3 regions of the Rossellomorea sp. ABR4_012 genome follow, and region 2 is predicted to be linked to each of the others. Evidence: riboswitches for the same ligand, from Rfam matches in the RefSeq annotation. Region 2 holds a riboswitch; each other region holds the start of a gene.
What was found. A riboswitch is a leader RNA that binds a small molecule or an ion and turns the genes downstream of it on or off. The one in region 2 is predicted to bind S-adenosylmethionine.
Positions count from the first base shown of each region.

Region 1 (4,048 bases), on a different contig from region 2:
AGAGCTACGAAAAAGCCGCCCAGCCAAATGCCTTTCCCAACAGACAACATCCCTGCTCCAACAAGTGGTCCGACAGCATTGGCTACATTATTCATGCCTGCAGAAAAAGCTTCTAAGAACCCTGCTGCTACCAGCACAACACCCATCCACTTTTTCCTGAATAGATACCCTTTCTTCTCCAGCAGGTACAAGCTTTTTCCGGTCAACCAGGTGATAAGGAAGGCTGCCAGTGGCACAACAATCCAAAACATCATGATTACGAGCAGAGATTTTATAAATAGAACCTTATATGCGACACCCGCTCCAACAACTGCCCCGACCGTTACCTCACTGGTCGACAGCGGAATGCCCATCAGGTTGGCCAGAAACAGCGATAGAGTAGCAGAAAGCAGGATAATAACCACGATCTCAATAGTAAGGATGCCTGGCGGGATAATTCCTGAACTGATCGTTTTCACCACTTCCCCGCCTCCCAGCACAGCGCCGAGAAACACCCCGGCAGAGCATATCAATAAGGCTGTTCTCATGTTTTTCACCGCACCTGCACCATAAGCCACACCCATCGATGCAGCCGCTCCACTCGCACCGATGTTCATCGCAAAAAATAGACATACAAGAAGTGCAGTCACTTCAAGCAACGATCTTCCCCCTCCTTAATGAAGACCGCATTCTGTCTTACCTGAGCCTTTCCATCTGCCTGAGCGTAAGTCGTCCATGTTATAGGCAGGTGCCGTACAGTGGGAACACCCAATACTGGGATAGCCTTTATCATGGAGTGTGTTGTAAGGAAGTTGGTGTTTGTGGACATACCTCCACACTTCTTTCCACGTCCAATGGATGAGCGGGCAAATTTTTATCGATTTAAACTTTTCATCCTTATTAATGAAATTCACATTGCTCCTGCTTTCTGACTGTTCTCTCCGCAATCCTGAGATCCAGGCATGCCCTTCTGATAATGCTTCTTCCAGCGGAATGAGTTTTCTTAAGCGGCAGCATTGATTGGGATCGTTCTCCCACAATTTTTCACCATATTTCACAGCCTGTTCATCTAATGACAATGTTGATTTCTTGAACGTAATGATTAAGTCGGGATACCTGTTTCTGACTTTTTCAATCGTTTCGTACGTTTCTTCGAAATGTACGTCTGTATCCAGAAAGATAATTTTTGCCGAAGGTTTGACCTTGGAGATCAAATCAACCAGTACAATTCCCTCAATTCCGAAACTGCACGCATACACGATATCATCTCCGAAATGTTCATAAGACCACTGGAGAACATTCAAGGCACCTTTATAGGTTTCATCAACGCGGAAAGAAAAGTTTGGGTACTTCCAATTTTGATAGGTTAACAATATACAACCCCCTTTACTGAGCTGAAAAAAGAAAAAGAGACGTCAAACACAGAAAGGGATTCCCTCAGAGTGTTAAACGCCTCTAGTTTGTCTAGTCAGCATTTCAGTTTATTTAAGTCTAACCTTTTCATTTTTCTCCAGCTGTACAACTTTTCCATCCTGGACCACGACTGTAATCGACCCGTATTTCATCGTCTTTAACATCGACTTCACATTTTCAACAACTTCATCAAATGCTTCTTGATTGTCTTGATTTGCCACAAGATTCCCCCAAACTTCGTCTTATCCAGTCATAGTCTGAAAGAAAAAACAGCCTTCCATTCTGGAAGGCTGTTCAGGTATAGGTTACCTTATCTTCCAAAATGACTCCACATTTTGCTGGAATTAGCACCTTACTAGATAAAAGTAGGTTGCCGGGTTTCAATGGGCCAGGTCCCTCCACCGCTCTGGATAAGAAATATTTAATTTAATATTCTAAATAATATCACGTTTCCGAAAGATGTCAACCCGAGTTTTTCGATAAGATTTATAAACTTTAATAAAAGTTCAATAAATCTCATTTTCTTGATTTCACTTAATATATTATTCATTCAATTATTTAGTGGTATACAAATAGTGGTTACTCTTCTGCCACCTGCCCCTCATTATAAACTTCGGAAGCCAATTCTCCGGTCACTTTACTTGTAATCACGCCTGAAGTCATAGCCCCGCTGACATTAACTGCAGTCCTCCCCATGTCAATCAGCGGTTCTACAGATATCAAAAGACCGGCAAGTGCGATCGGCAGGTCCATCGCAGATAGCACGAGGATAGCGGCAAATGTGGCTCCTCCACCGACCCCTGCGACTCCAAAAGAGGAAATGGCAACGATCAGGATGAGCGTCAAAATGAAAGAAGGAGTCAATGGATTGATCCCCACAGTCGGCGCAATCATGACGGCAAGCATGGCAGGATATACTCCTGCACATCCATTTTGACCAATAGAAAGCCCGAATGATCCAGAAAAGTTAGCGATCCCTTCTGAAACGCCCAGCTTTCTCGTCTGGGTATGGATATTCAACGGGAGTGTTCCTGCACTGGACCTCGAAGTGAAAGCAAACGTTAAAACAGGTAATACTTTTCTCACATACGTTACAGGGTTTAATCCTGCAAGTGTCAACATAATGAGATGAATGACAAACATGATGAGCAAAGCAATATATGAAGCAACTACAAATTCACCAAGTTTGGTGATGGCATCGAAGTCACTTAAAGCGACCGTCTTTGCCATGATCGCCAACACGCCATATGGAGTAAGTCTCAATACCAATGTGACGATTCTCATAATGACCGAATAAACGGAATCCACCATTCTCTTAAAAAACGAAGCTGCTTCCGGATCTTTTCTTTGAGCTCCAAGATATGCTACCCCAATAAATGCAGCGAAGATGACGACAGCAATCGTTGATGTCGCACGCTGACCTGTAAAGTCATAGAACGGATTGGCCGGGAGCAGCTCGAGGATTTTTTGCGGATAGCTCTGGCCTTCCATGGCCGCTGCACGCTCTTCAAGCTGTGCCCCTCTCGCCGCTTCTGCATCACCTTGTTCAATCTGTATAGCTTCCAGATCAAATGCTGCGGTCGTCGCGATTCCTACAGCTGCTGCAACAGCCGTCGTTCCAACTAACAGGCCGAGTATCAACACAGAAATTTTGCCCAGATTGTGGGATTGTTTCAGTTTAGTAAAAGCAGAAATGATCGACACAAACACAAGCGGCATGACAATCATTTGCAGAAGCTTGATATAGCCGCTGCCGACGATATTATACCACTCGATCGACTGAAGTAGATTTTCATCACCGGGATCATACAACCACTGCAGGACAAAGCCAAATACGATGCCGAGACCAAGAGCTGTGAACACCCTCTTTGAAAAAGAAACCTTCCTTTTTTGCAAATAAATTAAAACACCAATAAGAACAATAAACATCAGAAGATTCAACAACACGACCCAAACATTCATCATAAAACCTCCTTTTTCCGGGTTGTAATGACTTGCTGGCCAAAGGCTTAATGTAGTTTATGATGCATATGAACAAGATATGATGGAAAAGGCCCGCCCCTCTAACGCGTTAATGCATCGAGGGACGGGCCTTCTTCATCATTCAGCTGAAATATCGATGATAGAGTGATTTTGCTTCCGTAATATCTTTTGTTCCATGGATGAGCGCACGGCCGTCCCGAAATAGGACAATCCGATGTTTTCCATTTTTACAGGCAATAAGGTATGGATTCTTCTCGACACGTTCCATATGATATTCCATCTGTTCTGCCATGCGATCAAGGTCCACGGCTCCCGGTCGTGCAGGACGGATCTGGACAGCATCCCTTCCGCATAACACCGCCGATTTAAGCTGGTTTTCATATTTAAGATAGGGGTAGCGGGGGTTCTCTCCGCAAGAAGGGCAGTTCGGCTTCTTCAGCGCCCGCACATTAACAGAGCTGTATTCATTTCTCCAGACATCAAATGATGTAAGGGTTTGACGGACTGCATTCAAATCTCCCGCCAATATTTTCAATGCTTCAGAGACTTGATAGGAGACCACCATTGATACAGCAGGTGAAATAATCCCTGATGTATCACACGTCATACTATGAGAAGGAATGGTTTCCATCATACAAGTCAGGCAAGGAGTCATACCCGGAATGAATGTATG
Region 1 is NZ_JBSWVK010000006.1:135,933-139,980, reverse strand. Features, by position in the region: gene ACXAFV_RS20475 (inorganic phosphate transporter) at 1-596, opposite strand, end outside; gene ACXAFV_RS20470 (phosphoadenylyl-sulfate reductase) at 654-1,352, opposite strand; gene ACXAFV_RS20465 (YezD family protein) at 1,461-1,613, opposite strand; SAM riboswitch class I at 1,700-1,809, opposite strand; gene ACXAFV_RS20460 (L-cystine transporter) at 1,972-3,354, opposite strand; gene ACXAFV_RS20455 (MoeB/ThiF family adenylyltransferase) at 3,497-4,048, opposite strand, start outside.
Region 1: another riboswitch for S-adenosylmethionine. It lies ahead of ACXAFV_RS20465 (YezD family protein); the one in region 2 lies ahead of ACXAFV_RS05445 (methionine ABC transporter ATP-binding protein).

Region 2 (4,048 bases):
TTTCCTTAATGTCCTCAAGCGTCGCTTTCGTTTTGTCCACACCATCTTTGAGGGTGATCAAGTCTTTTTCTTCAAGCAGGGTAAGGATACGCCCATGATCTGCGACGGAATTACTCATTAAGATCGTCGCGCCTTCCGGCAGCTCCTCTAATGAATCATATTTCTTGGAATAAACGCCGATTGGTTCGATGTGGATTCCGCCCGCGTTTTCAAATTCGTAGCCGTGCTCTGCTTTTTGGGATTCCAAGTACGGGATATGTTGAAAGTAGTTGGCATCCAAGTCGCTGTTTTCAAGATCTTTGTTAGGTAAAATGTAGTCTTGGTACGTTTCGATTTGTAATTCGATTCCTTTTTCCTCAAGAATCGGTTTTACTTCTTCAAGAATTTCTGCATGAGGGATATTTGAAGCCCCCACCACCAATTCCTTTTTATCTTCGCTTCCTCCTGTTGTACTTCCGCAAGCTGCCAATCCAAAAATACTTGTTGCTGCAATAACTCCTGCTACCCATTTTTTCATGTTCTTTCTCTCCTTTTATCGTTTATCTAATTTATTTGTAAAGAAATCACCAATGATTTGAATGGCAAACACTATGACCAAGATCATAATCGTTGCCGCAAGTGTTACATCTTCACGGCTTCTCTGGAAACCATCCAGGTAAGCAAGGTTACCCAGGCCGCCGGCTCCAATGACACCTGCCATCGCTGTATAACCAACAAGTGCAATGGCTGTGACCGTTATTCCCGAAATTAATGCAGGCATTGATTCCGGCAGGAGAACCTTCAGGATGATCGTACTCGTTTTTGCTCCCATCGCCTTGGCAGCTTCGATTACCCCTTTATTCACTTCTCTGAGCGCGATTTCGACCATTCTGGCGTAGAACGGTGCTGCTCCAATGATCAATGCCGGCAATGCAGCATTGGCTCCGCGGATTGTATCCAACAAAAATTTAGTAAATGGGATCAACAGTACAATCAGAATAATGAACGGAATTGACCTGAATACATTCACCACAGAGCTTGTTACAGTGTAAGTCAGTTTGTTTTCCCATAGGTTTTCTTTGGAAGTCAGAAATAGAATGATACCTAGAATGATACCTAAAATAAATGTGATGATAACAGACATCCCTGTCATATACAGGGTTTCCACCGTTGCTTCCCAAAGTTTTTCCCAATCAACATTCGGAAATATCGTTTCCATCATCCTGCCATCACCTCCACTTTCACCAGCTGGCCTTCAGCGAACTGAAGAGCTTCTCTAAGCTGTGATTCTTCTCCGTCCAAATGAACAAACAGTGTGCCATATGCACCTTTCTGTGTCTGGGAAATCTGGCCTTGCAGGATGTTTACCTCAAGGTCAAACCTCCTGATCAGCGAAGTGATCAACGGCTGTCCGGTCGACTCTCCAACAAAGGTAAACTTCAGAACCTTCCCGGTTGGATAGCGGTTGATCAACTGGTTCATCACTTCTTCTGAATCCTGATCCTGCGACACTTCTTTTACAAAACGCTTCGTCACTTGCTGCTTAGGATTACGGAATACTTCAAGCACATCTCCCAGCTCAGCAACGATTCCATTCTCCATGACTGCCACACGGTGACAGATTTTTTGGATGACATGCATTTCATGAGTGATCAGAACGATGGTCAGTCCAAGACGCTTATTGATATCGACCAATAAATCCAGAATTGAATCAGTCGTCTGGGGATCCAGTGCAGAAGTTGCTTCGTCACACAGTAGTACACTTGGATTGTTCGCCAGTGCCCTGGCGATTCCAACACGCTGCTTCTGCCCTCCGCTCAGTTGTGAAGGGTACGCATCCCCTCTCCCTTCAAGACCGACCAGTGTCAGCAGTTCCTTGGCTCTGCGATTTCTTTCTTTTTTAGAAACCCCGGCTATCTCCAACGGGAACTGAATATTTTCAAGGACTGTCCTTGACCATAATAGATTGAAGTGCTGAAAGATCATTCCGATGGACTGTCGTGCTTCACGCAGCTTCTTGCCTTTAATCTTTGACACCGTCTGACCGTTCACATCGATTGTTCCTTCAGACGGAACCTCTAGTCCGTTCAGCATCCTGATCAACGTACTTTTACCGGCGCCACTATAGCCGATCACTCCAAATATTTCTCCTTCCTGAATGGAAAGGTTTACCCCATCCACTGCTGAAATGGGTCCTGCTTTTGATTGATAGATTTTCTTCACGTCTGAGATCGTGATCATGTTGTCAGCCACCTTCTTTCTTCCAAGTAAAACGATCGTTCTAATACGAATTAATGTTCTCTCTAATCTACTATGCGTGTCAGTCACCATTAATAAATGAACAATAAAAAAACCTTTCCGCAGATAAGCAGAAAGGCATAATCATATGACTATCCTTCCTCTTATCTTTCAAAGCATATGCTTTGAGTGAATTGGCACCATTTCAATAAAATTGACGGTTGCCGGGCTTCATAGGGCACGTCCCTCCACCACTCTGAATAAGAGTAAGTCTAAATATATTAAGTTAATGAGTGTAAAGTCTCAGAAAATTTACTACAAAAGTGATTTTATCACCACGTATAGGGGGTGTCAATTCTTTTTTTCAGAAGATTAAAGTAATCGCTATATTTCAACAGTTTCTTTTATCATGGGTCTTGTGAGCCATAACACAGACTCGGCGAACAACAGAGGGCGGTAACCTCCCCGAACAGATAATTGATTGTTCTCGACCATTCGCGACAATAGCTCATGCCCCTTAAGTACACATGTGATCATTTCTTCACTTCCATCAATGACAAATTGAGGATCACATTCAATAGCATCCTCCACAATAAAACATTCTTTATTTGACAGGGAAATTGAGTAAAGCTGATCTTCACATTCAAATGTAAGAATGAATGGATTTGAAGGAAATAATAGCTGCAGATGGTACTTCGAATGACATTGGTCAATTAGCGCCTGTAAATAGTTTCTCATACATACCCTCCCGCGAATCTTCTTACTACTACTTAATTCTACTTTTGGGTATTTTATCCTTTTTTAGTCGCTCGACATGATTTTAAAAGAGGTAATGAGTTTCTGTCGAAATAGATAGTTTTGAATATTCAGAATATAAATTCTGAGCAATTTCTCTTCATTTCCCAAGAAATATGTCCTAGTTTGTAGAAAGGTTTTATGATGAAACTGCTAAAAAGGCTGTTTGATTTTCACGTGTAGCCGCTTGCTTTCCCGATACGTGAAGTGCTTGCGAAAATAGCCAAACAAAAAGACCTTTATCTACTAAAGGCCTCCGTTTTCTTCAACATTTCATATAGATAGGGAACAGATTGAAAGGCATAGATCCTTTCCATCTCCTCAGAATTATTGTACAGGATTAAACATGGTACACTTTCAATAGATTGTTCTTCTGCAAACTGTGGTAAGTAATTCAAATTGACTTTATCAAAATGAAAGGATTGCGGAAGCTTTTTGACGACTTCCATCATTTTTCCTGCTACCTGGCATGTCCCACACATCGGGGTGTAGAGATAAACGGCATTTAAATCGTGTGTGTTTATGGAATCATATAGCGCACTTGTACTACTTACCTCATTCAACGTCAACTCATCCTTTTTTCCAAATATTCCGTGTGTACATCAATATTGGCGCCAATCAGTACAGAAGCCAGATGATATTCAGGCGCAGAGGCCACTTCTTTATACATCCGGTCGATATATAAGTGCTCTGCCTCCGGAAATTCACGCTTGAATTGTTTTCGAAGCTTTTCCCCAGCGTGATCGGCATCCACCAATATATAAACATCTCTCTGTTCCAGCGAATCAATCAGTTCGTCCATTTTTGTAATACTGATGGTTCCATTTGTACAGATAATCTCAATGGGTTCTTTAATGATTCCTTCCACTTTTCGTTTATCTGTTGTACCTTCTACGATAATTACTTTTTCATCACCAATTTCCAACATTGTCATCACCTTATCTTTCAAAAATAAGATTAGGATAGTATATTCAATTAATTAGAGATGATGTCCACTACTTACTTATATCTTCTCATTTTTTTTTGGAAATAGAAA
Region 2 is NZ_JBSWVK010000001.1:1,118,528-1,122,575, reverse strand. Features, by position in the region: gene ACXAFV_RS05455 (MetQ/NlpA family ABC transporter substrate-binding protein) at 1-517, opposite strand, end outside; gene ACXAFV_RS05450 (methionine ABC transporter permease) at 533-1,201, opposite strand; gene ACXAFV_RS05445 (methionine ABC transporter ATP-binding protein) at 1,198-2,220, opposite strand; SAM riboswitch class I at 2,379-2,484, opposite strand; gene ACXAFV_RS05440 (hypothetical protein) at 2,602-2,955, opposite strand; gene ACXAFV_RS05435 (thioredoxin family protein) at 3,252-3,575, opposite strand; gene ACXAFV_RS05430 (toprim domain-containing protein) at 3,578-3,940, opposite strand.

Region 3 (4,048 bases), 1.0 Mb from region 2:
AGCACAAAAGGCGGGAGAACAAGTATTTAAGTCGGATGCTGACCGGATCTTCTTGATTCAAAATGCCGGGGTCGTGACACCCATCAATCCTTCCGGGCAGGTTGAGAACACGGATCTTGAAAAGAGTGTGAATGTCAATTTGCTATCTCCTATGATTGTTACGAATGAAATGCTGAAAGCCTCCCAAGGTTCAGAAAGCAGGCTAATCATGGTCAATGTGAGTTCTGGTGCCGGGAGCAGACCTGTTTATGGATGGAGCACGTATTGTTCCACGAAAGCCGGGATCAATATGCTGACGGAAACCGTAAGTCTTGAGCTTTCAAAAAAGGGCAGTGCACATAAAGTGATTGCGTTCAGCCCTGGGGTAATGGATACGGATATGCAGGGAACCATCCGTTCTTCTTCAGAAGAAGCATTCGCCGATGTTGAAAACTTTAAGCGTTACAAAGAACAAGGAATGCTTAGGGACACGGATACAGTAGCTGAGGTCCTCGTAAAGCTTGTGACCGAATCGGATGTTGAAACTGGTAAGCTATATCATGTGAATGACTTGTTATAAATTCAATGGATATTATTAAAATAAACAAAAAAAAGAGACAAACCCGATAAATGGGTTTGTCTCTTTTGTACTTATTATGAACGTGCAGTGCTCGGCTTAGGTGCTTTTGATCGTGTAAACTTCGGTAGTGCAAATCGAATCGCAACCAACCCGCATACTGCTGTCAGGATCGGATAGAAAGCATATGGAATAACACTTAATGGCGAGATTCCTGCTGTTTCTGCTACTAATAACGCTTGTGCTCCATATGGGATCAAGCCTTGTACGGAGCAAGAGAATATATCCAGGATACTTGCAGACTTACGAGAATCGACTCCATAATTCTCACCGATTTCTTTCGCAAGCGGACCTGCAATGATGATAGAGATCGTATTGTTTGCCGTACAAAGGTTTGTTGAACTTACAAGTCCGGCCGTCGCCAGTTGTGCCCCTTGTGGAGAGCGGATCTTGCGGGTGGCAAGATAAAGCAGCGCCTGTATTCCGCCATTATAACGGATTAGTTCAACCACACCTCCGATAAGGACGGTCAAAATCACAATTTCAGCCATTCCCGTCATTCCATCGGCAATGCTTCCAAAATAGCTGGAAGGAGTAAAGCTTCCATCGGCAAATCCGATGATTCCAGAGAGCACGATCCCTCCGAATAGCACGACAAACACATTCAATCCTGCAAGTGCGCCGATGATGACTCCCAGATAAGGGAGGATTTTCACCCAGTTAAAGGCCTCGGTATCAACCGTTGACTGATTGCCTGCCGTAATAAAGTATAAGATCACCATCGTTAGAATAGCTGCTGGCAGAACGATAAAGAAGTTCACTTTGAATTTATCTTTCATTTCCGTTTTCTGCGTACGGACGGCTGCAATCGTTGTATCAGAAATGAATGAGAGATTGTCACCAAACATCGCACCACCGATGACCGTAGCCATCGCAACAGGCATGGCGATGTCCGTACCCGAACTGATTCCTACACCGATCGGCGCAAGTGCCGCGATCGTACCCATTGAAGTACCCATGGATAATGAAACAAATGCTGCAATTAAAAATAATCCAACGATCAGAAGGTTTTCCGGAAGTACAGATAGAGCCAGATTCACCGTTGAATCAACAGCGCCCATTTTTTCAGCGACTCCCGAGAATGCTCCTGCTAAAAGGAAGATGAAGACCATGATCATAATATCAGGGTGTCCGGCCCCTTTGGCAAAGCGTTCCACTTTACTATTCAGGGAGTCCTTTCGGTTCATGAACAACGCCACTACAGCTGCGATTATAATGGAAACTAATACTGGGAATGCGTAAAAATCTCCTGAAATGATCCCCGCACCGAGGAAGAGTGAAACAAATATGAGTAATGGCAGTAATGCCAGAAGATTTCCTTTTTCGTTAAACATTTGAACAACTCCTTTGACAATTGACTAGAATGGATTGCGATGGTAATAACCACGATATGATTAGTACCTTGCTGGATAAAAATAAAAACCTCTTCCCGATAAGAAGAGGTTCCCAATAAAAGAAACACTCTTCTTATCTTTCAAGCAATATGCTTGCTGGATGTGGCACAGCACTCGTAAGGAGTCCGCTGCCGAGACATCGTAGGGCCAGTCCCTCCGTCTCTCTGGATAAGAAGAATACGTCATATTCATTTAAAATTATACTTACATACTTTAAGGCGTTTAAGAGGAAAAGTCAAACGGAAATTTGTTTGTGTTCTGTACTATTCGTTCAAAAAAAATTTCCAGCCATCGTGATTTAGTTCCATAGAGCTTGAAAGCAATAGGGTTTATCGGCTGTTGAATCATTTTTATATAGGCTATGGTTTATCCATAAAAAGGAACGGCTTTATTTACAATCTTCTAAAATAGGGCTAGTATTATATGGATAAAAAACATCTGGAGGATACGGAAGTGGAAAGAACGATACGCAATCAAGTCTTTACCTTGCAAGGCTTTTATTTTTTGACGTTTTTTGGTGTGGGCAGTCTATACCCGCTTTTAAGTGTGTATTTAAGTGAAAGTGTTGGATTGAATGGATACCAGATCGGGACCATCATGTCGATCGGCCCCATTATGATGATATTCTTTCAGCCTATCTGGGGAATGGTGAGTGATACGACGAATCGTCCGACACAGGTGCTGGCCTTTACTTCATTGGTTGCCGGGATGTTTGCCCTTGGGTATGTAGTGACCGACCTTTACTACGGACTCCTTCTGATCGCGATTCTGGTTGCTGTTTTCCAGAGCGCGATCATACCCGTTTCAGACAGTATCAGTCTGAAGTACACAAGTAAAGTGCGATATAATTATGGAAATATACGATTATTTGGATCATTGGGCTTCGGTGTTGCCGTGTATGTGATGGGAAAACTGTCAGAAGGTTTTATCGGCCCGACCATCATTTTCTACGCATTCTTCGTTTGCCTGGTCATGTCGGCTGTGCTGGCTTTCCGTTTTCCTAAGGAACGCGCCTCTGCCAAACTGGATTTGAAAGCGGGAATGAAGGAATTATTTACTCTTAAAAAGTTTTTGATTTTCTTGGCCGTCACTTTCATGGTGTTCGGTCCGAATCTGGCTAATAATACGTACTTTGGTTTATTTGTAGAAGATTCAGGCGGTACATATGCGGGAATCGGACTCGCTTTCTTGATTGCGGTACTGTCTGAAGTACCATTTATGAGGGTTGCAGGTAATTGGATTGACCGGTTCGGTTTGTTGACCGTAGCGGCTTTGGCAGGGGCGGCTTCCATGCTCCGCTGGCTGTTCTACTTTACGGAACCAAGCCTCTTGCTCGTTTACAGTTCTGCTGTCATGCAGGGCCTTGCAATCGGACTGTTTGTTCCGGCTGGACTGCGTTATATAAGAGAAATCACGCCTTCTCATATCACGGCCACAGCCGTCACCATTTATTCTGCAATCGGAAACGGCCTTGGAAACTGGTTCAGTACGTTCGTCGGCGGCTTCATTCTTGAAACATTTTCAATCTATGCGGTCTATTTGTTCTTTGCACTCCTATCCTTGATAGGTATTCTCCTTTGTTTTATTTTGATGAAGGAAGAGAAGAAGCAGGCACTGGCCTACTAATCTATGAGACGTTTTCTGAAGAGAAATCTTTGGGAGGCGTCTTTTTTAGGAAAAGAAGATTTCAGATCAGCTATTTATGATCCCTCATTATCCTGAAATAACTTCATTCCTGAAAAGGGTAAATTTTTATAAAAGTACGTTCGCTTTGCAAGAAGCGTTATTTGGAATAGAAAACGGAGACCGAGAGGCTTTTGAAAATGGGATGGCTGGATATAAAAAATAATTTCAAAAAAATTTTTTCGTTAAAGGTTTGAATTTTCTCAATAAGTGGTACAAGAAGAAATAAGACAATACGAATCAATCAACTAAACACTTAAACATATATACAATCCAACAAACTAAAAACCATAAAGGAGATCATTCCAATGAACAACAACTTCTTGTACTCAACAAATAATGCAAACCTTGGAGA
Region 3 is NZ_JBSWVK010000001.1:122,947-126,994, reverse strand. Features, by position in the region: gene ACXAFV_RS00630 ((S)-benzoin forming benzil reductase) at 1-559, shown strand, start outside; gene ACXAFV_RS00625 (Na+/H+ antiporter NhaC family protein) at 634-1,950, opposite strand; SAM riboswitch class I at 2,081-2,185, opposite strand; gene ACXAFV_RS00620 (MFS transporter) at 2,434-3,636, shown strand; gene ACXAFV_RS00615 (DUF2187 family protein) at 4,002-4,048, shown strand, end outside.
Region 3: another riboswitch for S-adenosylmethionine. It lies ahead of ACXAFV_RS00625 (Na+/H+ antiporter NhaC family protein); the one in region 2 lies ahead of ACXAFV_RS05445 (methionine ABC transporter ATP-binding protein).